4 regions of the Pseudoalteromonas sp. A3 genome follow, and region 1 is predicted to be linked to each of the others. Evidence: predicted binding sites of a transcription regulator. Region 1 holds the regulator's gene; each other region holds the start of a gene.

What was found. Region 1 encodes sigma-54, which starts transcription at its own class of promoters, with help from an activator protein. Its sites were predicted from a motif close to GTTGGCACGNNNNTNGNNT; they were not measured.
Region 2: a site for sigma-54 is predicted at 3,475-3,493, ahead of OIZ54_RS03625 (hemerythrin domain-containing protein). Genes of this name have one in related genera too.
Region 3: a site for sigma-54 is predicted at 4,001-4,019, ahead of OIZ54_RS03375 (amidase family protein). Genes of this name have one in related genera too.
Region 4: a site for sigma-54 is predicted at 2,120-2,138, ahead of fliE (flagellar hook-basal body complex protein FliE). Genes of this name have one in related genera too.

Annotation. Positions count from the first base shown of each region.
Region 1 covers NZ_JAPCKL010000006.1:202,065-207,748, reverse strand. Annotated here, with positions in the region: gene mgtE (magnesium transporter) at 1-185, opposite strand, end outside; gene OIZ54_RS12940 (HPr family phosphocarrier protein) at 445-717, opposite strand; gene rapZ (RNase adapter RapZ) at 758-1,603, opposite strand; gene OIZ54_RS12930 (PTS sugar transporter subunit IIA) at 1,623-2,075, opposite strand; gene hpf (ribosome hibernation promoting factor) at 2,080-2,367, opposite strand; gene OIZ54_RS12920 (RNA polymerase factor sigma-54) at 2,395-3,894, opposite strand; gene lptB (LPS export ABC transporter ATP-binding protein) at 3,964-4,689, opposite strand; gene lptA (lipopolysaccharide transport periplasmic protein LptA) at 4,686-5,234, opposite strand; gene lptC (LPS export ABC transporter periplasmic protein LptC) at 5,224-5,684, opposite strand, start outside.
Region 2 covers NZ_JAPCKL010000002.1:120,357-126,040, reverse strand. Annotated here, with positions in the region: gene OIZ54_RS03650 (transposase) at 1-196, opposite strand, end outside; gene OIZ54_RS03645 (tetratricopeptide repeat-containing diguanylate cyclase) at 487-2,394, shown strand; gene OIZ54_RS03640 (DUF6500 family protein) at 2,405-2,623, opposite strand; gene OIZ54_RS03635 (hypothetical protein) at 2,650-2,907, opposite strand; gene OIZ54_RS03630 (hypothetical protein) at 2,965-3,216, opposite strand; gene OIZ54_RS03625 (hemerythrin domain-containing protein) at 3,532-3,957, shown strand; gene OIZ54_RS03620 (hypothetical protein) at 4,043-4,456, opposite strand; gene OIZ54_RS03615 (TonB-dependent receptor) at 4,804-5,684, shown strand, end outside.
Region 3 covers NZ_JAPCKL010000002.1:59,728-65,411, reverse strand. Annotated here, with positions in the region: partial or broken gene OIZ54_RS03400 (TonB-dependent receptor) at 1-296, opposite strand, end outside; gene OIZ54_RS03395 (alpha/beta fold hydrolase) at 711-1,577, shown strand; gene yddG (aromatic amino acid DMT transporter YddG) at 1,611-2,531, opposite strand; gene OIZ54_RS03385 (TetR/AcrR family transcriptional regulator) at 2,707-3,360, shown strand; gene OIZ54_RS03380 (putative 4-hydroxy-4-methyl-2-oxoglutarate aldolase) at 3,364-3,846, shown strand; gene OIZ54_RS03375 (amidase family protein) at 4,192-5,400, shown strand; gene OIZ54_RS03370 (gamma-glutamyltransferase family protein) at 5,397-5,684, shown strand, end outside.
Region 4 covers NZ_JAPCKL010000004.1:310,356-316,039, forward strand. Annotated here, with positions in the region: gene fliG (flagellar motor switch protein FliG) at 1-16, opposite strand, end outside; gene fliF (flagellar basal-body MS-ring/collar protein FliF) at 9-1,724, opposite strand; gene fliE (flagellar hook-basal body complex protein FliE) at 1,745-2,077, opposite strand; gene OIZ54_RS10270 (sigma-54-dependent transcriptional regulator) at 2,250-3,674, opposite strand; gene OIZ54_RS10275 (sensor histidine kinase) at 3,671-4,783, opposite strand; gene OIZ54_RS10280 (DNA-3-methyladenine glycosylase I) at 4,916-5,503, shown strand; gene OIZ54_RS10285 (sigma-54 dependent transcriptional regulator) at 5,599-5,684, opposite strand, start outside.

The DNA.
Region 1 (5,684 bases):
GGGTCAACCAGTTGCCAAAGCATGCGTCTAATTTTATGCGGAGAGGATTCAAGCAGCAGTGCTGTATCACAAGGTGCTGTTTTTGCTAGCATGCGTCTTACTTGAACAAATTGCCCACTATTAAGTGATTTAGTCACTTGTTTTAGTTGCTGTAGTGGATAGTCTTGTTCAAACGCTTCTGGCATTGGCATCCTAAATATTTTTGTGTAATGGAAAGGTGTTTAGTAAGTGGTTTTGCCCACTGTTATTTTCTTTATTTTTTGTGCTAAACCCAATGCTAGGACTAAATTAGTGTTTAAAATTAAGTAACCAAATTTAGCTGGGGCATGGCTTTATTACCCTAAATTAAAGCACTAAATTAGGCGAGTCGGAATACCCTAACTTACTAAATCTTTATAGTTCAGCCTGATAAGTCTTTAACTTATAAGGCTATGGTGCTTTAAATTATTCTTGTTCGTTAAATCGTTGTGCAATTAATTGCCCAACCGCATGCAAAGCTTGCTCTGAATCAGGGCCTTCACAGACTACTTTAACTTCTTTACCTTTACTGCTTTCAAGTAGCATTAAAGCTAATACGCTGTCGCCTGCAGCTTCTTTATCATCTTGGTGTAAGGTGATTTTAGCATCAAACTGCACAGCTAATTGCGCAAGGACCGTTGCCGCTCTGGCGTGTAAGCCTAATTTATTTTTTATTAGAAATGTGTCTTCACAGCGCATAAATTACTATACCTAAACTGAACAGGTTATTATTTTAAGGTTACTTTTCTTGCTCACGATGACGAATTTTGACATTCGGATGCGTCATAGCAAAGCTCTCACCAATGGCTTGCGCTAAATAAACAGAGCGATGTTGACCACCAGTACAGCCAATTGCAATAGTGAGGTAACTACGGTTATTGCGCTCTAAGTGTGGCAGCCAAGTTTGTACAAAGGTTTGAATTTGCCAAGTGAATTTTTGCACTATGCTGTGATTTGCCAAAAAATCTTTTACTGGTTGATCAAGGCCCGTAAGCGGTTTAAGTTCAGGCTCCCAGTGGGGGTTTGGCAAAAAGCGAGCATCAAAAACATAATCAGCTTCTTTAGGTATGCCGTGTTTAAAGCCAAACGATTCAAACGTTACAATAAGTTGCTTATCTTTTTTACCCAGTATTTTTTCGCGAATTGACTCTGCTAATTGGTGCACACTTAAATCGGTGGTATCAAGCATAAAGTCAGCGCGCGTTACAAGTACATCAAGCAGTTCTTTTTCTTTTTTTATTGCTAAATCAAGCGGCAGCGAATCGATGGATAAAGGGTGTAATCTGCGTGTTTCTGAAAAACGTTTGATCAGTGTTTGATCATCACTATCTAAATAAAACAGTGTGGGTTTAGCAAAGTCAGGAAGGTACTCGAGAATATCGTTAAATTCGTCTTGTTCTTTGGGGATATTACGAACATCTATACTAACGGCTATTTTGTCATAGTTATCTGAAACACTTCGCACCAAAGAGGGCAGTAGGTTGACCGGAATATTATCTACGCAATAATAGCCTAAATCTTCAACCACGCGTAAAGCAACCGACTTACCTGAACCAGAACGGCCGCTTATGATAATTAACTCCATTTATAGCCCTTAGTATTTACTACGATTGATCAACAATTACTTGATACAGCTCTGCATCGGTTTTAGCACTACGCAGCTGTTTACAAAATTCTTTGTTGCTCAGTTTATCAGCTATGGTTGCCAGAGTCTTTAGGTGCTGTTGGTTATCGCCATCTGGTACGATGAGTGCAACAAAAATATCAACAGGGCAGTTATCAATAGCATCAAAGTTAACAGGCGTGTCGCTAACAAGTACTAAAGCCAGCGGCTCTTCTACGCCACCCATTCTGCCATGAGGAATGGCGATACCCCGGCCAATACCAGTACTGCCTAGCTTTTCTCTGCTTGCCAGCGCATTAAGAATATCTTGTTGTGGTAAGTAGGGGAGCTTTTCATGAGCTAGCTCACTGATAAACTCTAAAATTCTTTTTTTACTACTAAAAAGGACCGCAGCTTTGCTGCAGTCCTGGCATACTAATGTACTTAATTTCATAATATTAGTGTCTAGCAAGCTTCTCTTTATGTTTTATGACTTGACGATCGAGCTTGTCAATCAACGAGTCTATAGCGGCATACATATCTTGGTGCTCTGTTGAGGCAAATAAATCTGCGCCACTTACATGAATAGTCGCTTCTGCTTTTTGGTTGAGTTTTTCTACATCGAGAATGACATGCACATTGCTAATATGATCTGAGTGCCTTTCTAGCTTTGCAAATTTATTATTTACATAGTCTCTAAGTGAATCAGTTACTTCTACGTGACGACCAGTTAGGTTTAGTTGCATAAGCATTTCCTCTTTGTTTTTTACGTCTTATATCAAACTCTTTCTCTGATTTGACGGTGGAATAGCTAGCGATTCACGGTATTTTGCTATTGTGCGTCTAGCTACTTTAATTCCTTGCTCTGCCAATATATCCGCAATTTTACTATCACTCAATGGTTTAGCTGAGTTTTCCGCGGCAATTAGCTTTTTAATTAGGGCACGTATTGCGGTTGATGAACACTCGCCGCCATTTTCAGTGCTTACGTGGCTTGAGAAAAAATACTTAAGCTCAAAAATACCACGTGGCGTATGCATATATTTTTGCGTAGTAACACGCGAAATTGTCGATTCATGCATTTCTACCATTTCAGCAACATCGTTTAAAACCATTGGCTTCATGGCTTCTGGGCCATGTTCAAAAAATGCCTGTTGCTGTTTTACAATACAGTTTGTTACTTTGAGCAGCGTGTCGTTTCTGCTTTCAAGGCTTTTTATAAACCATTTAGCTTCTTGTAAGTGAGAGCGAATAAATTGGCTATCACCACTTGATTTTACGGTACGTGACATAGCCGCGTACTGACTATTTACGCGTATTTTTGGCATGCTATCTGGGTTTAGCTCTACCACCCAGCGGCCTTTTATTTTTTTAACCGACACATCTGGTATTACATACTCCGACTCTTCCCTTACTATTGTATCTGCAGGTTTTGGGTTGAGGGTATGTATTAGGGTCATGACCTCTTTAAGCTCGTCTTCTTTAAGCTTAGTCTTTTTCATTAATGTACGATAGTCGCGTGCCGCTAATAGATCAATGTGATCGGTTAAGATCATTTTAGTTTGTTCTATAAAAGGGGTGTCTTTATCAAACTGGTTTAGCTGAATACACAAGCACTCTTGTAAACTGCGCGCGGCTATACCTACAGGGTCAAATAACTGAATACGCTTTAAAACGGCTTCTATTTCGTCAAGTTCAACTTCAACTTCGTCATCGTTTTCTTGGTTAAAGCTTTCTAAAATTTCTTCGCAACTTAGCGTTAAAATACCCGAGTCATCTACAGCTTCTACAATGGCAATAGCAATGGCTTCATCAGTGGGGCTAAAAGGAGTAAGCTGAAGCTGCCACATTAAATACTCATGTAGCGTTTCAGTAGAGGCACCTTGATAAATAGACTCATCTTCTGGCATTGGGCCTGAGGATGCCGCAGGGGCTGCGCTCATGTACTCATCCCAAGTTACATCCATTGCCATATCATCGCTAACGGTGTCTTTATTTAAAGCTTCGCCACTGTCTTGCTCGTACTCGCTAGTTGTATCGTCAGCCGATGCGCTTACGGTTACATCATCCGTATCTGCTTTTTGTTCATTTTTTCCAGCCGACTCTTCCGTGTAATCTTGCTCTTCTACTTCTAATAGCGGGTTGCTATCAAGTGCTTCTTGTATTTCTTGCTGGAGATCCAATGTACTGAGCTGCAGCAAGCGAATCGCTTGTTGCAATTGTGGAGTCATTGTAAGTTGCTGGCCCATGCGCAGCTGTAATGATTGCCTCATGTATCTCTAACAATCCTTTTATGTTGTTATAATTAATATTAGCAGATGCTTGTAGGTGTGGCTTAAATGTTACAGCCTAAATTGCTCGCCTAAATAAACATCGCGTACAGTTTTGTCATTTAATACGTGTTCTGGGGTGCCAGATGCAATTAGCTCCCCATGAGAAACAATGTAGGCTTTTTCACAAACATCAAGGGTTTCTCTTACATTGTGATCGGTAATTAATACGCCAATGCCACGGTTTTTAAGATGTTCTATTATTTTCTTTATATCTAACACTGAAATCGGATCAACACCAGCAAAAGGCTCATCCAATAAAATAAATTTAGGGTTTGCTGCCAGTGCTCTGGCAATTTCTACACGGCGGCGTTCACCACCAGAAAGCGCCATACCTTGGCTATCGCGAATATGCTGAATACTAAATTCATCAAGTAAGTTGTTAAGCGTTTCTTCTCGTGCGGCTTTATTGAGCTCTTTACGCGTTTCTAAAATAGCCATTAGGTTTTGATAAACTGTCAGCTTTCTAAATATTGATGACTCTTGCGGCAAATAGCCAATGCCTAAACGGGCGCGGCTGTGCATAGGTAATAACGTAATGTCGTTATCATCAATAGAAATTTTACCTTTGTCGCTAGGTACTAACCCTACAATCATGTAAAAGGTGGTGGTTTTACCTGCGCCATTAGGGCCCAATAAGCCAACAATGCTGCCGGCTTCTACCTCAAGGCCTACATTTTTTACAACTTGGCGGCCTTTATAGCTTTTTGCTAATAGTTCTGCTTTTAAGGTGCTCATGGTTGACCTTCGTTACCTGTTTTTTCTTTAATTTTTGCTTCAACAGGCACTAAAATTGTGTGGACACGATCCGTAGAGTTTTCGTCTTTTTCTGCGCTAATAAGCTGCTGCTGCATGTCGTAGGTAATACTTTTAGCATTAATTTTTTGACCGGCTTGTGCGACTTCAGCATCGCCAACAAGCGTTAAAAAGCGCTTTGCTACGTCGTAACGTACTTCGTTTGCGCTGGCACTCATTACGGTACCGTCGTCTTGTTTTTCTTCGAAGTAGGCTGGGCTGCCAGTGGCAATAAGGAGTTGTTTGTTATCCCCTAAGTCTTCACGTTTATGTACTTCGAGTCGGTCGGCTGTAATTTTGCGATTACCATGCACAATTTCGACGTTCTTTTCAAAAATACCTACGTTTTCTTTAAGTTGGCCTTCTTGACGGTCTGCACTAATAGAAATTTGATTTGCTGGCGGTTGAGCAGCAGGCTCAGCAGCAGAGGCGCTAAATGCAAGCATTAGCGATGGGATAATAAGTATTTTAGTGAGTTTATTGGTCATAATATATTGTTCGCGTATGGTTAATTAGTTTTATTACTTCGGTTTTTAAATCGGCTTCAAGGCCTTTACCGACAATTTTTAAATTAGGCCCAGTGACAACCACTGGCTGCTCAGAGCGCATTGTTAGCGCTTTAATGTCGACTTCGATGTTATCGGCATCGATGTTATCTATCATGGCATTATCAACTAAATTTTTAGCAACCACATTGCCTTCTAAAATAAGTTGTTTATCTTCGTAAAGCGTTGCTTCGTCTGCATTTATTCGCCATGTTTGCTTTTCGTTATACAAGGTGAAAATAGGTTTTTCAAAAAACGTAAAACCAAGCTGTTGGTACAGCTCCATTTTAGCCGCTGTGACTTTATGGCTTATTTTGCCTTGCTCGTCATAGGCTGTTTGCTTAAGCTCTATAGCGGTGTAATCGGGCTTTGCAATTACTTCAGGTTCTTGCT
Region 2 (5,684 bases), on a different contig from region 1:
CGTATGCACAAACATCTATACAAAATACCTTTGCAAGGCTTATAAGCTTATCCTCTACCCACCCTCTTCTATGCGCGTAATTTTGTCCTGTAAAAGGGTCTTCACCACACAAATATGCCCGGCGAACACAACGTGAAATACAGTGATAATATTTTGTATCTGCCAAACTTATTTGGCGCTTACGAGCAATAGCCATAACACAACCCTGTTTATTATTTAAGCTAAAGCGTAGTCCGAGCTTGTGTTTTATACAACTATTATGATGGGTGTCGTTATTATTTTATTATTTGTGTTTTGATGGGTGTCATAGTTATGTTTTAAATGGGTGTCATCATTATTTTAATAATAATTTTCATACTTATTTACTAGAAAATGGGGTTTTTAAAGGGATGTGGTGGTGTATTCCCAATAAAGTATTAACTTGTTATTTACAAGCAATGCTATAGTTAGTTATATCGTTTTAGGTGTTGATTCAGTAAAAAATAAATGACGAACAATATAATAATAAAAATCAATATGGTGTGGTTTCGCTTTTTTGTGCTCCTGTTATTTTTACTAACTAGTAGTGCTACATTTGCCAGTAGCTCTTCACTAACTTCATCTGATATAAAATCAATCCAAAGCCTGCTTAGTGATATTAAAGCCAACAAGCTAGATTACCTTTTACACCAAAAACAACTAACCCACGCTTATAACGTCACTAAACATACAAAGCATAAACAGTTGCACCTTGAAGCGGCTGCCTTATATTCAGAGCTACTTTTTCGACAAGAACAATACACCGCGCTAAGTACCCATTTGCTAATGTATTTAAAGAGTACTGAGCTTGTAACATATAAAAACAGCCACCTACTATTTTTAGAGGCTCAGCTTAAGCTTTTCGCAATTAACAAAGAGTTAAGTAATGCGCAATCGCTTGCTAATCAACTGCAAACGCAGGTAAAACAGCTTTCTCCTAACGAAAAAATCATTGTTTTTCGGGCTATAGCCTATTACTACACCGAAACCGACGAACTTAAAAAAACGCTAAGTGCGGCGTTAACAGGTTTAGAGCTTGCTATAAAGGAAGAAGACATAGCCTCGCAGGGCTACTTTTTTAGAAAAATTGCCGACGCTTACAACTACCTCTACAAAGATGATAAAGAAAAAGCCATTTACTATGCCCAAAAAGCGGTAGATGCCTACGAGCAAACAAGCGACGGCCTATTTACTGCTAAAGCTTATTGGAGTTTAGGAAACGTATTACTTGAGGTCGGTCAGCCTAAAAACGCGCTTGTATACTTAAATAAAGCGCTAGCTTATTTTAGCAAAGTTAATATGAAAAAAGGTTTAGCCTTCGCTCAATATTCTATTGCAAATATTCAATACCTGCAGGGTAATTACGATACAGCTTTAATGCTTGCAAACAAAAATATTGCACTTGCAAGCTCTGCCGGTATTAACGACATGCATTTAGCATCAATGATTTTATTATCAGACATCTACACAAAACAAAATTTATTAAATAAAGCCAACCAAGTAAACGACGAAGTATTTTTAAACCTAGATAAATTTAGCCGCAGCATTTATAAGGCTGATTTTTTAAGCAAACGCTATAAATTAAAGCGCCAACTTAACTTCACCGAAGATGCATTTAAAGCAATCGAAGATGAGCTTGCTTATACAATAAAACACTACGAAGCCACCAGCGAAACCAATATAAAAACCTTGCAAGTTAAATTTGAAGTAAAAGAAAAAGAAGACAAAATTTTACAGCTAGAATACGAAAAAGACATAAACAAATTGCAGGCAACAGAAGAGCACCAGCAAAAAATAATTTGGCGCTTAAGTGCCTCAATTGCCTTTATTTTAGTCATCGTGTCGCTATTTTTATTTTACCGCCAAATGCGCCAACGTAAAAAATACCATGCTATAGCATTAACCGACTACCTAACTAACAGCTTAAACCGGCGTGGCATTTTGCAAAAAGCAAATGAGTGTTTATCCCAGCAGAGCCTAGCAATAGCCATTGTCGATTTAGATTACTTTAAAGCTATTAACGACAAATTTGGCCACGATATAGGAGATTTAGTACTTATAAAATTTGCTCAAGCAGCAAAAGACACACTAAGTACTAACGATAAGTTTGGCCGCTATGGCGGCGAAGAGTGGCTATTTGTTTTAAAAACGCAAAATCGCGATAAAATAAGCGACTTTTTTGAAAATCTTGAAAATAAGTTAGCGCAGTACTGTAGTCATATTGAGGCATTGCCAAGTAAAACACACGTTACCTTTAGTGCTGGCGTGGCAATAAGTGATGCTAAAAGCGACTCACTTAGCGAGCTAATTAAACGTGCAGACCAACAACTCTATAAAGCAAAAGAAAATGGTAGAAACCAAATAGCAATCGCGTAAATATACGTTATTAGTCACCTTCAATAATCATTTGTTTTATTTTTATCGCTTTTTCAAAGTGATCTAACTTATGGGTGTGTATCCACCACGTAGCGGCTTGCATCAGCAGCTCTGGATTGTCGTTTTTATTTGCAAAAAAAGCGTAAAAAGAAAGGCCTACGTTTTCGACTTTGGCTGCTATTTTTTTATCGCATACAGCTATAATTTTTGCTTTTAGTTCTTCCTGCATACATACCTTATTTAATTGTATTTTAATTATCTAAATATACCGTTTAAAAAACTAACAATTAGCTGTAAAAGACTTCTATCAACAATACTATGATTCTGAAACTCTTTATTAGGCGTATTTACTTTTGTAGCTTTGCATTCATTATTTAGCGGCTCATTTTTATGTATATTGGTTTCATAAGCTATATCAGCTTGTTCCATACATTTTGCAGAGCCCGCATAAGGCTTTGCCACACAGCCAGTTAAAAATATACACAATGAAAATACAATTAAAAACGCTTTCATATTCAATCCTATTTTACGCACCCTTGTGCTTTAAATTATAGCTGTAAGTTTGCTTACTTAGTCGGCTATTAAAACAAGTAGATCAATAAAAAACACACCAACTTCATCAAAAAAAGTGTCGCCTTTAGCATCCTTTTTTATTTGAGCGCTTACACATTCATTGTAAACCTCTGAGCTTGTTTTAGCGCCATTTAGCTCAGTCATTTCTGCCTTTTGTATGCATACACGTCGTTCAGAATGCTCGGCTGTACTACATGCACTTAATAACGCGCACAGTAATAATGCTGTAGTGGGGCTTTTTAAGTTCATCCTTAAACTATCCTAATATCTAAAGTTTTATAAAAATATAGGTAAGGCAAGTATGTACAGCTTGTACCCAAATAATGCGCTACTTTACCACCTCAATAAAATACCCAACCAGTAAAAATATGTAAGCTTATGTAGCGTCAAAAGCAATCACCTCTTTTAATCTGAAAAAATTGCAGCTGTTTATGTGTAAAAGTTACAGAGCAACGCCATCCAAACCAACCAAAAGTACATTAAAGTCAATTATATCAACATATTAAATTTGGCACTGCGCTTGCTTTTAAAAGTTTATAAAGCAATTACAGCAAGGAAAGAGTTATGAATATTTTTGAAGCGCTACGTCACGACCACGATAAACAACGCGAGTTAGTAGATGCCCTTATTCAAACGCACGGCGATACACAGCAGCGCCACAAGCTAATGGACGAGCTAAAAACAGAATTAGAAGATCATGCAAAATTTGAAGAGCGTTATTTTTATAACCCACTCATGTTTGACGATTTAACGCACGAAAAAGCACGCCACAGCGTTGCTGAACACCATGAAATTGACGAATTAATTGAACAACTTGAAGACACCGAAATGAGCTCATCGGCATGGTTAGTTGCTGCTAAAAAATTGCACCATTTAGTGCATCATCATTTAAGTGAAGAAGAACATGAAGTATTTCAATTAGCGGGTAAAGCCCTAACCGAAGGGCAAAAAGAAAGCCTAGCTAAACAGTACAACGATGCCATGCATTAGTTATTAATTAAACCGACTTCCATACACTCCCTTGTGTACTTATTGGTTATAAGCCGTATGGCTTATAACCATTTTTTTTGCTGCGCTACTTAATGGTAAATTTAACGTCTTGTTCGCGTAACACATACAGTGCAAAACACGCTGCCCACATTGGCCACGCTGTAAAAAACAATAAGTTATTAAAGCCATCAATATACTGATTATAAGATGAAAGCGTAGAAAGGCCGTGCATTACAAATATAACGCCATAAGTAAGGCGATTTTTAATACCCGCTATGAAAGCCAACACTAAAATAAGCTGTAACGCCCCCAGTACATAAGCAACCACATCTGTAGAGCCGCCAATACCATAAAAATGCTCAAAAATTCGAGCGCTATGCCCAGGGTTAACAAACTTATCAAACGTCCACATAATCATTACAATAAATACGCCTAGGCGTAGCGAAAAAAGCGACCATTGCAAACGATTTTGAAAGTCAGTACCTGTTGTACCAGTCATAAAATTTCCTTAAAACTAAATAATTTAATGTTGAAACTAGCAAGACCGCTCAACACATATTTTATTTCATCTTAATGTATAATTTTTTAATAAATTCGGTGCCCTGCTTTACGTTTGTTTGCGTATAAAACCGCTATTTATAAATTACGACCTATTATGGCAATAACTAACTACAGTATTTGTAAAACAAAAACATAGTGGCTAAAACTGAATAACGCTTTTGAGCAATGTGCTAAACTTTTAACGTTTCATTCTAAAAAACAAAAAGAATTAATATTTACTGAAAGTTATTCACAAAGCTGCAGGTCTTTATTGCCACATTCACACTAACCAAAATGAGAACCCTTTTGAAACATTCATATTTGGCACTTTTTATAGCCGCTTCACTCACACCTAATTTTTATGCTCATGCGGCACAATCTGCAGCTAATACCGACTCAATTGAACGTATTGAAGTAGCAGGCCAAACGATTAAATCTCAAGGGCTTTCTGTAAAAGATGCCACTATTAACGGCCCCTTCGGCGACAACCTTGCACTGCAAGACATAGCACGCTCAGTAACGCCTATTTCAAGCGAGTTAATAGAGCAACTAAATATTACTACCCTACAAGACGTACTAGCCGTAAGCCCAAACACTTACTCTGCAAGTGGCTTTGGTGCGCCCAGCTTACCTACTATTCGTGGCCAGCTAGGTGAGCTTTTTCAAGATGGTACACGCCGCCAAGCAGGTAATAATGGCTTTGGTGTGCCGTTATCGTTCAATTCTGTAGAACAAATAGATGTAGTAAAAGGCGCACCGCCGGTTTTATTTGGTTCAAGCCAACGTAACGGTGGTTTTGTAAATTTACACTCAAAGGCTGCCTCTACAGATGAAAGTAAAGGTAAAGTTAAGCTCTCAGCGGGGCGATGGGATCAATACAGTGCGCAAGTAGATTACACTGCCCCCATTATAAAAGATAAAGTGGGCCTAAGAGTAAGTTACGAGCACCTCGATGAAGGCAGTTACTACGATTACTCAGGCACTAAAAGCGACAGTTTATTTGCAGCACTACGCATATTGCCCGATGATAAAAGCAGTTGGGATATTAACTTTGAGCTATACCAAGTTGAATTTACCGACAACGCTGGTATTAACCGCCCTACCCAAGCCTTAATTGATGATGGCCTTTATATTACCGGCCAAGGCGTGCAAGCCAATGGCAGTACCGTACCTGCAGCGGGTTCTAT
Region 3 (5,684 bases), on a different contig from region 1:
TTATAACCTCTACGGGCGCTGGCCGATAACGTTGTTTCATCTGTAATTTTGTATTGAATCGCTAATGTAGGTAATTTTATAGTGTTAGAGTCATCTAATTGCTCAACTAACCTACTGCCCCCAAAAGCCATATCAAAATTACGAAGCTGCTCTTCGCTCTCTATTCTAAGCCCTGCGGTGAGCGTAAATGCTTTAGTTAACTTAAAGCTTGTTTCTGAATAAATTGCTTTTGAGTCACTGCTGTCGTCACCAAAATAATCTGTTGCGCCTACACCTTTAAAAAAGGGACTCAGCACGCAAGTTATTGGGGATTAGTTAGCCTTGCAGGTTTGTGCTTTTGCATGGCGGGCTCTACCCTATTACAAGCCTTGTTAACAGAGCACTATTTTAAATATTATCAAAGTATTACTGTTGATTTTAGTGCGGTAGTATTTGCACTTATATTTTACTTTAGTGCCAAAAAAGTAAAAGCAAAATCTGCTCACAATACAAGTACGCCAGTATAGTTTTACAACGGGGTTTAAGCTAACAAATTAAACCCCTTTTACTGCTTTGCCCCTTTACAAAACGTCAGCGCTAAACACGATACAAACCGGTATATCGCCCCCTGGTAATTAAGCTTTGGTTTAAGCTGTTATTCTATTCTTGATTAAACTGGTCTAACCAGCTACCATTTTTAGATTGAGCATTTAAAAAAGCAATAATAAGTAATGAACACAAACGCTTCAAAGCACGTCACTATTACCTGCAATAACAGGCAAACCCTAAGCGCCCGTGTATTTACACCCACCAGCCCTATTAAAGGTGCGGTGATGATTGCCCCTGCAACCGGTATAAAGCAGCAGTTTTATGCAAACTTTGCTACTTACTTACAGCAACATGGCTTTGGCGTTATTACGTTTGATAACAGTGGCATTGGCCAATCGCTTAACCGCAGCATTAAAAAAAGCAAAGCCAGTTTACAAAGTTGGGGTGAGCAAGACATGCCTGCGGTGCTTGAGCATTTGCAAAGGGTATTTCCTAATACGCAGTATCATTTAGTGGGTCATAGCGCCGGCGGGCAATTAGTGGGGCTAATGCATAACGCTAACGAGCTAAGCTCCGCGTTTAATTTTGCTTGCTCGTCGGGTAAATTAACTAATATGAGCTTAGCGTATCAGGTTAAAGCGCACTTTTTTATGAATGGGGTTATACCCTTTAGTAATGCCTTGTTTGGTCATACTAAATCGCAGTGGTTTGGCATGGGCGAGCCACTACCTAAAGGCGTAGCTAAACAATGGCGCAAATGGTGTAACGCCCAAGGGTATGTGCAATCAGCATTTGGTGATACCGTATTTCAACACTGTTACAACACGCTTTCTATGCCCTCAATATGGGTTAATGCTACCGATGACGATATTGCTAACAATGCAAATGTTGCCGATATGCTCTCGGTTTTTCCTAAATTAAAAGCACAAACCCTAACCTTAAACCCACACGACTATGGTTTGAAGGAAATTGGCCATATGAAATTTTTTAGCAAAAAATCTGACGGATTATGGCCACTTGCGCTTAACTGGCTAAACAAACACAGTTAAAAAAGGATGCGTTTACTCCGTAAATTTGCACCGTTAATTTACGGCGTTAATTTGCTTTTTAACTGGTTTTTCACGCGTTACGAAATAGCACACGAGTGAGCCGCCAGTTACCATTATTACTCCTTGCCAAAACGAGGCACTAAGGGTAATAGACAAATAAAGCGCCGAAATAATCGCCGAAAAAACCGGCGTAAAATACGAAAGCGTACCAAGCAACATTAAGTTACCGCCAATAATAGCTTGGTTCCAAAGAGCATACCCGCTGCCAACAACCACACCAGCTAACACAAGCGTTACGGTCGCGTGCAGTGTAAAGGTCATTTTTGGCTCGTCACTTAATCCATACAACACCCATAAGCTTAGTGCCGTGGCGATAAAAAACAGCACAATGGCATTTTGCCCATTGCTATTTTTTTGAGTAATTACACAGTAAACAGACCAAATAAAAGGTGCTACAAACGCCAATAAGTAGGCCGTTGGGTTACTGGCAAAATTACCCATAATACTATTAAGTGATAACCCACTATCGCCACCAACGCACCAAGCCACACCAAAAAAAGCGAGCAGCATACCTGGGTAAATCCAAACACTTACTTTACTACGATTAACTATAATACTGAGCAAAATGGTAAGTGTGGGCCATAAATAATTTATAACTGCCATTTCTACCGCTTGGTGGCGATTATTAGCAAGCCCTACAAACAGCGCTAAACACACCTCGTAAAGTGCAAATAAAGCAGTACCCCAAATAATATAACGCTTATTAAACCCAGCAAACTTAGGCCGTCCCATTACCAAAATTAAAAACAGCGCGCTTACACTGTACATGAGTGCCGCCCCACCTATGGGGCCAAATAACTCCGAAACATCCCTGAGCAGAGCCACTAAACAACTCCATAACAAAATAGCGGCAATGCCATAAAGCGTGTATTTATGATTAGAAAAAAAGTCCATTAACTACCTAAAAGTACTACTTACGTTTGACGTTACGCTAACAGTAATTAGTGGGTTAAACAATTGTTGCTCATCATTTATTGTTATAAAGATGTTTTTGGCCTGCACTTAAGTGTTTGACCTTTTGGTCAGTAAAGTTACAATCATTCAACACGTTAAAAACAGCATCGCCATAATGAGCACACAAACAAAGCCAAATAAAAAAGAACTCACCCGAGTAAAAAACCAAACATTAATACTCGATGCCGCCGAGCAATTGTTTTCTCAGCTTGGTTACGATGGCACCAGTATGAGTATGGTTGCCAAAGAAGCAGGCGTTCCTAAGGCCAATATTTTATATTATTTTAAAAGCAAAGACGGCCTATACGAAAACGTAATAGACCGCATTATTGCACACTGGAACTTAGGCTTAGATAACGTAACCCCTGAGGACGACCCTGCGCATGTGTTGTATCACTATATTAAAAGCAAAGTCATACTTGCCGTAAACCAGCCGCTGCAATCACGTTTATTTGCCAGTGAAATACTGCGCGGCGCTCCTTATTTGCAAAACTACTTTAGAACCAACACACGCCCGTGGGTGAAACAAAAGGTAGACGTGTTTCAGGCCTGGATAGATGCAAACAAAATGGATAATGTTGACCCTTACCATTTATTATTTACCATTTGGTCAACTACGCAGTACTACGCCGACTTTCAGGCCGAAGTGCTACTGGTAATGAACAAATTAGAATACGACGAAACCGATGTGGCACAAATAACGCAATCAACTGCCCACATAATCTTAAAAGGTATTGGTTTAAAAATACCTGAGCACATTGAGGCTTAACCCATGGATAATTTTACCACCCCAGACTTATTTGACGATCACCGCAATAGCGTACAAGTTGCCGACAGCGGCCTGCGCCACTTTGGTAAAAAAACCACGTTTAGTGGCCAAGCAGTAACCGTTACCTGCCCAGACGATAACTCGTTTGCCGCCGACATACTGCATGAAAACGGCAAGGGTAAAGTACTGGTTATTGATGGCTTTGCTAGCAAACGCTTCGCTTTTATAGGCGATATTATGGCGGAGCGCGCGTTAAAAAATGGCTGGGAAGGCGTGATTATTAACGGCTGTTGCCGTGACATTGAAATACTTGCCACTATGGATTTGCCGGTTATGGCGCTAGGCTCAACCCCGCGCAGTACATTAAAGCGTGGCTTTGGAGATAAAAATCAAACAGTGACCATGCTTAGTACCACAATTAACCCTAACGATTGGCTATACGCCGATGTAAATGGCTTAATTATTAGCCCTAACGCATTACTATAAACGCCATATTTGCAACCAAGTTGGTGCAACCACGCACCAACTTGGTGTGTTTTCACCTCTAAATTACGCCTTCTTTAATACTTATATTTTTATAAATATCTGCTAAACCCCATGTAAACCAAAAAAACCTGACCGAGCGGACAACTTTATTGCATTTGGCATTGCTTTTGCTTAGCTTTTAGGCAATATAATAGCTAACCGATTAAAAAGCGGATCAGGCTCTGTAAAATAAAAATAAGATGTTACGCAGTGGGCTGAAAAATAATAATAACTAATTCGTCTTTTTAATCATCCTAAATCTGATTATAACCAGTTGGTCAGATTTACTTTATAACGAGTGGTGATATGAGTACCAAAACACATAATAATTTTACCGGTATTTTTTGTGACCATGGTCCTAACGCATGGCAAACACAAATCCACGGCACACTTGTAAATAAGCGCCTTGCGGTAAAAGATGTATTTGCTGTTAAAGGCGAGCGCAACAGCGCAGGTAACCCAAGCTGGTTTAAAGCAGCAAAACCTGCACAGCAAACAGCAAGTGCCGTAAACAAACTAATGAATGAAGGTTGTAGCTTTACAGGCTTTACCCATACCGATGAGCTGGCCTACAGCTTAGAGGGCAATAACATTCACTATGGTGCAGCACAAAACCCAAAACTTAAAGGCCATGCAAGTGGCGGCTCAAGTATGGGCTCGGCAGCAGCTGTGGCGGCTAACCTAGCCGATATTGGCTTAGGCACTGATACTGGTGGCTCTATAAGGATACCGGCAAGTTATTGTGGCTTATTTGGTATAAGGCCAAGCCATAACGTAATTGAAAAAGATGGCCTAATACCGCTAGCGCCCCCGTTTGATACCATTGGCTGGCTTACGCAAAATGCAGAGCTGCTAAGCGATGTAGGCAATGTACTGTTACCAAATCAAGCTATTAATAACGTTGATACTTTAGTTATTTGCGAGCCATTATTTGAGCTGGTTGACCCTGTTTTACAAGCCCCGCTTGAACAATTACTTGAAAAAACCAAACCTTATTTTAAACACCATAAAGAATTTGAACTGCCTAACAGCAGCTTATTAAGCGAACTGGCTGACAGCTTTAGAATACTGCAAGGGCGCGCAATCGCAAAAACGCATAAAGATTGGCTTCAATTGCCTGGGCAACTTCCCCAGTTTGCTCCGGCAATTGCGGCACGTTTTAACATGGCGCTTGCTCTAACCGCCCAAGAAGAACAAGAAGCACTAAATGTACAAACCCAATGGCAAACACTAATCGCTAAAAACCTAAACACAAACAGTTGTTTATTTTTGCCAACCACACCCACAACTGCACCTAAATTGGGCGCCGACACAAGCGCCTTACGCATGCAAATAATCACCTTATCGGCCATTGCGGGCTTGAGCCGCTCGGCGCAAGTACACTTACCATTGGCTAATTTAGAAAATGGCCACCCGTATGGGTTTTCATTAATGATGAGCCACGGCAACGATAAAAGCCTACTTGCCTGCGTACAACAATTAGCTGCCCACTTTAAACAGGACACTCTTGCATGAGCACACACAACATTGCCTTTACTGCCCCGCATTTTGCAGCAACCGAGGCAGGCACCTTAATACTAAAACAAGGCGGTACAGCCACCGAAGCCATGGTAGCGGCAGCGGCTGCTATTAGCGTGGTATACCCGCATATGAACTCAATTGGCGGCGACAGTTTTTGGCTTATTGATAACCCAAACCAAAGTATACCCACTGCCATTGATGCCTGCGGGCGCGCACCAAACGATATAAGCGCCTATAGCAATGAGCCACACATACCAGAGCGCGGCGGTTTAAGCGCG
Region 4 (5,684 bases), on a different contig from region 1:
GTTCTTGATCAGTCATCTTCTGTTAACCACGCTTTCACTACTTGTGATGATAGTTCAGGTTCGTTCGCTACAAGTGCTCTTACCGCTTTAAGCAAATCTTCGTCGCCATGTAAATCTGGCAGCTGTAGTGTACCATCGCTTGAGAAGCCTACAGAAGCAGAATCAAAGTCTTTATTTAGCATATCTAGCGTGCTATCGCCAATATCCACCCCAGAGCTTAATGCATCTTCATCGTACTCTTCGAGCGTATCATCTGGGTATATTAAGCGTTTAAGCATAGGCTTAACAACTGCCATAATAAGCACAATAATAACCAGCGCCCCCAATACTAAGCGGACGATTTTCATAAACCAGTCCTGCTCCCACAGCGGTACTTCTAAATCTAAATCAACTGCTTCGCGTACAAATGGCACGGTTACCACCTCTAATGCATCGCCGCGTTGCATATCAAAGCCTACCCCACCTTGTAATAGGCGACGTATATTTGACAAAGCCTCTACCGAGCGCGGCGCCATGGTTGTTTCGCCGTTTTCACCTACTTTTGGCACATAATCAACGGCAACCGAGACGCTAATTCTGCGAATAACCCCTGTTTGTTGGCGCTTATGTGAAATGGTGGTGTCTAGCTCAAAATTACGCGTAGCCTCTTTATGCACTCGACTTGGATTGGTTGCCGTACCCGCATTACCTTGGCCTGCTACTTCTGGAATAGTTGAATTCATAGGGGGCTGATTAGTCAGTGCCCCAGGAATACCTACCGCTAAGCCACCAATGTTGTTCTCTTCAAATGTGGTTTCGCTTCTTACTGCTGGTAAGTCTGGGTTGTAGCGCTTTTGTGTTTCTTCTACTGAGCTAAAGTCCATGTTTAAATCAACTTGCGCCGTGTAGTTACCCAAGCCAACTACAGGAATAAGAATACTGTCTATTTTCTCTAAATACTCTTGCTCACGCTTTCTTTCAATGTCGTACTCTTTACGAGAGCGTGCTGCTAATGAGTCTTGCGAGCCTGAATTAAGTAAGCGGCCGTTTTGATCTGTTACCGTTACACGTGAAGGCTCAAGCCCCTGTACTGCAGAGGCAATCATATCAACCACTGAGTCAATCTCCTCGCCATCAAGCATTCTGCCGCGCTTAAGAGTCAATACCACTGTGGCTGATGGCTTTTTCTCTCTGCGTGCAAATACGTTTTCTTTTGGAATGGCTAATAAAACTTTCGCGCGTGTTACGTTGTTTAATTCTTCTATGGTGCGGGCAAGTTGTTGTTCGCGGCCGTGTTTTAAGCGTTCACGCTCTAATCGTTGGCTAACACCAAAGCCCATATCTTGCATTATGATGTCGGTGCCTGAAGTAGGACCTTGCTCTAGGCCTTCACGGGCCATCAGCAATTTAATGTTTTGATACTCGCTTTCATCAACCGAAATTACGTTGCCGTCTAGTTCGTAGTCAATTTTTTGTGCATCTAAAAAATCAAGGGTTTGGATCAGCTCTTCTGTTGGCATTTTACCCAGCGGACGCATGTCTGGCTGACGTGCCCAAATAATCACAAATATGGCAATAGCTAAACAAATAGCCAGCGCAATAATAAGGGTGACTTGGCGAAGCACATCAACACCATTTAAGGCGCTTAAGTAGCCCGACTTTTGTTCTTGTTGCTCGTTATCTTCGCTTTGGTCAATACCGCCGCCAGCAAGAGCAAGATCTGTTGATTGATTAGATTGCGCCACAATAATTCTCCACTACCTACTTAAACAGGCATGTTCATAATTTCTTGGTATGACTCAACAAGTTTATTTCTTACTTGTACTGTAGCCTCAAATGCCACTGACGATTTTTGTGAGGCAATCATTGCCTCAGCAAGCGATACACTTCTATCACCCATTTCAACAGCCACTACTTTTTGTTTGGCATCTTGTTGTAAGCCATTAACCGTGTTTAATGCATCACTTAGTAAGTCACCAAATTGAGCAGACGATGTTGGCTGAGCTTTAGTAGGTAGCTTATTAATTTGATTTGTATGGCCTGCTTCTAAAGCCATTGATTGCATTTCTTGAAATAGCGCGCTGTTTTGAATTTTCATAATTTTCTCTGGCAAATGCAGTTAACGTTCATAAAGGGAATAAAGCACAAAGTGTGCCATAAAAATAAACCTTTAATTACATAAGGTTAACTATTATTTTTGAGAGTCAGAGATTTGACAACCCTAAACTAACCGTGGTTAGTTTAGGGTTATATAGAAGAAAGGGGTAAAGTTATGCGGGCAGCGAAATACCTAAATCACGCATTTGCGCTAGTTTATAACGTAAAGTACGCGGGCTGATCCCAAGTGTTTGTGCAACATCTTTACGTTTGCCTTGGCAGCGCGCTAGGGTTTCTAATATTATTTTATGCTCTTTATCTTTTAGCTCATCTTTATAGCTGCCAGTATCAACGCTAGGCAGTGAGCCACTCACCTCTGCAGGCGTTATTTTGTCATCATAATACGCGCCACTTGGAGTGTTCGCTTGTTCAGGCGCTATCTCCTGTGTAGGCGTACTGTTAATTGGCGCTTGCATTAAGTTTTCAATAAAAATGGCCTGTTCGCCAATTACATTGCCCGTTCGCAAAATAAGCGCACGTTGAATTACATTATCAAGCTCACGTACATTCCCAGGCCATGCATGGCTTAGTAATTTTTGTTCAGCGGCACTATCAAGCGTTGCTAGCGGCTCTTTACTTTTAACTAAATGGCGCTCTATTAAATGCTTAGCCAATACAATTATATCCCCTGGGCGCTCACAGAGCGGTCGCCACATTAGAGGAAATACATTTAAGCGATAATATAAGTCTTCTCTAAATTGATTATCTGCAACGGCTTCTTTTAGGTCGCGGTTACTGGTTGCGAGTACTCTTACGTCGAGTGAAATTGTTTTTCGGGCACCTAAACGTTCAACTTCACGCTCTTGCAATACCCGTAATAGCTTAGCTTGCAGCCCCAAGTCCATTTCGGTTATTTCATCAAGTAATATGGTGCCGCCTTGGGCTTGTTCAAACTTACCTGGGCATGCTTGTATTGCACCGGTAAACGCGCCTTTTTCGTAGCCAAATAAAGTGGCTTCAAGCATGTTTTCGGGAATAGCCGCACAGTTTATTGCCACAAAAGGCGCATCGCATCGGTTTGATTTATCGTGAATGTATCGCGCCAACACTTCTTTACCAGAGCCACTCGGGCCTAGCACCATAACACTTGCATCTGAGCGTGCCACTTTGCTCGCCAGTTCTAAAAGCGCAATACTGCTAGGGTCGGCAACAATTGGGCCGTCAGTGTCTTTTGGCTTTTCGGGTAAATACCGACTAACCATATTTAAAAGCACCTCAGGGGCAAATGGTTTAGCCATATAATCAATTGCGCCTAAGCGCATTGCCTCTACTGCATCATCAATCGTTGCATAGGCAGTCATCATTAATACGGGGAGTTCTGGGTAGTTAAGCTTAATGCTTCTGAGCAAATCTAGGCCGCTCATCGCGCCCATTTGCACGTCGCTGACCACTAATGAAAACTCAGATTTTTTTAATTGGATCATGGCTTGCTCAGCACTATCGGCTGCAACACAGGCAATACCCGACATTTCTAACGTGTCTATGAGTGCTTCTCTTAAACCTGCATCATCTTCAACCACTAGTATTGTATTACTCATGCTGTTTTCTCCTGCGTTGAGGCCGTGCATATGGGCAACAATAAACTAAAACATGCACCACCATTGGCATTATTAACCACTTCAACACGTCCTTGATGCGCATTAGCCACAGAGCTTACAACAGCAAGCCCAAGCCCTGTACCTTGGCTTTTTGTGGTATAAAACGGTTCAAAAATTTTCTCTATTTGGCTCAACTCTACACCAGGGCCGTTATCGCATACGCTAATACGCACGGTATCGGGTTCGCTGCTATCGCGCTGCGCTTTTAATGTCACCTGGGCTTGGCTGCCAATAATTTGAATACTATTGTGAATAAGGTTTTGAATAGCACTGGCCAGCGCGGTTTTATTACCGGTAATTTCTATGTCTGGCTCTGGTAGCTCGACAACAAGTGAGCTGTTATTTAAGGCTACCATTGCATCGGCACCTAGTTTTACCTCGTTTAAAAGCTGCTGCATAGAAACCTGTTCAACCACTTGTTGCTCGCCGCTTTTGGCAAAAAGTAGCATATCGTTAACTTGGGTTTCTAAATCTTTTAATCGCGACATTAATTTAGTTTGAAAGTTATCGCGTGATGACTCTGGTAGCTTTTTAGAGCCCAAATTGGCCGCATATAACATAGCCGCCGAGAGCGGTGTACGCACTTGGTGCGCAAGCGATGCCACCATTTTACCAAGCGCACTCAAACGCTGCATATGGGCTACGCGCTTTTGCAAACGGCGCGTTTCTGTTAAATCTGTCATTAATATTAATTGCCCAGGCTCTGGCGCTAGCGCGGTAATATCAAGCTTTATAAGGCGCCCATCTTTGAGCGACACTTCATGTCCATCATCTTGGTGGGGACGAAAAGAGCGCTGAATAATGTTAAACCACTTCTCTCCTTCGAGCGGCTCGCCTAACATATCAATCGCTATTTGATTGGCTTTTGCAATAAGCCCTTTGCCATCAAGCACTACAACACCCGCAGGCATGGTATCAACTAAGTGCGACAGCCAACTTGCCTGCTGTCTTAAATCACTTAATTCACCAATGTACTCTTCTTGAAGTAAACATGGGTTATACTGTTTTGCAGTAATAAACTGTGGTTTAAGTACACTCGCAAGGGCCATAATCAAATCTCTTAATGATGTAGATACAGGGCTAAATGCACAATTTATACCAATATTATTTTATATATTTTTCATTTAGTTACCTTACAATATCGCGTAACAAAAAAATGACGCACACTAAAAGGAATAATAATGAGTGAGCAAAATAAATGCCGTTGTGCATGGCTCGACGCCACAAAGCCTGATTATGTGAAATACCATGATGAAGAATGGGGAGTCCCCCTTTATGACGATACGAAATTATTTGAATTTATTACCCTCGAGTCGGCACAAGCGGGCTTAAGTTGGTACACCATTTTAAAAAAGCGCGCAGGCTATAAAAAAGCATTTGCTAATTTTAATGTGCAAAAAGTGGCTAACTTTACAGCCGATGATATAGAACGGCTAATGCAAGATGAGAGCATAGTGCGGAACCGCTTAAAAATTGCTGCCACAGTTAATAATGCTCAACGGTTAATTGAGATTCAAAAAGAATTTGGCAGCTTTAGTAATTACCAATGGGGATTTGTTGGCAATAAACCAATTATTAGTGATTTAAATAGTGTTGAAGACACCCCTGCAATTACCGAGGAGTCAAAAGCGTTTGCAAAGGATTTAAAAAAACGAGGTTTTAAATTTTTAGGCCCTACAACGGTATACGCACATATGCAGGCCTGTGGCATGGTAAACGATCATAGTAATAATTGTTTTAGAAGAGCCGAGATTATTAAAAATTATTAGCTATAAGCTGTAACCTGTAAGCTGTAAGCTGTAAGCAAGAAATTAAAAGAGCCAAACTCGGTAATTTGTAGTGGTTCGGCACTTGCTAAGTTTGGCTAATCTCGCGATAGATTGTACTTTTTCATTTTTTCGACAAGCGTTGTACGCCTTACACCTAATATTTCTGCGGCGCGCGCAACAA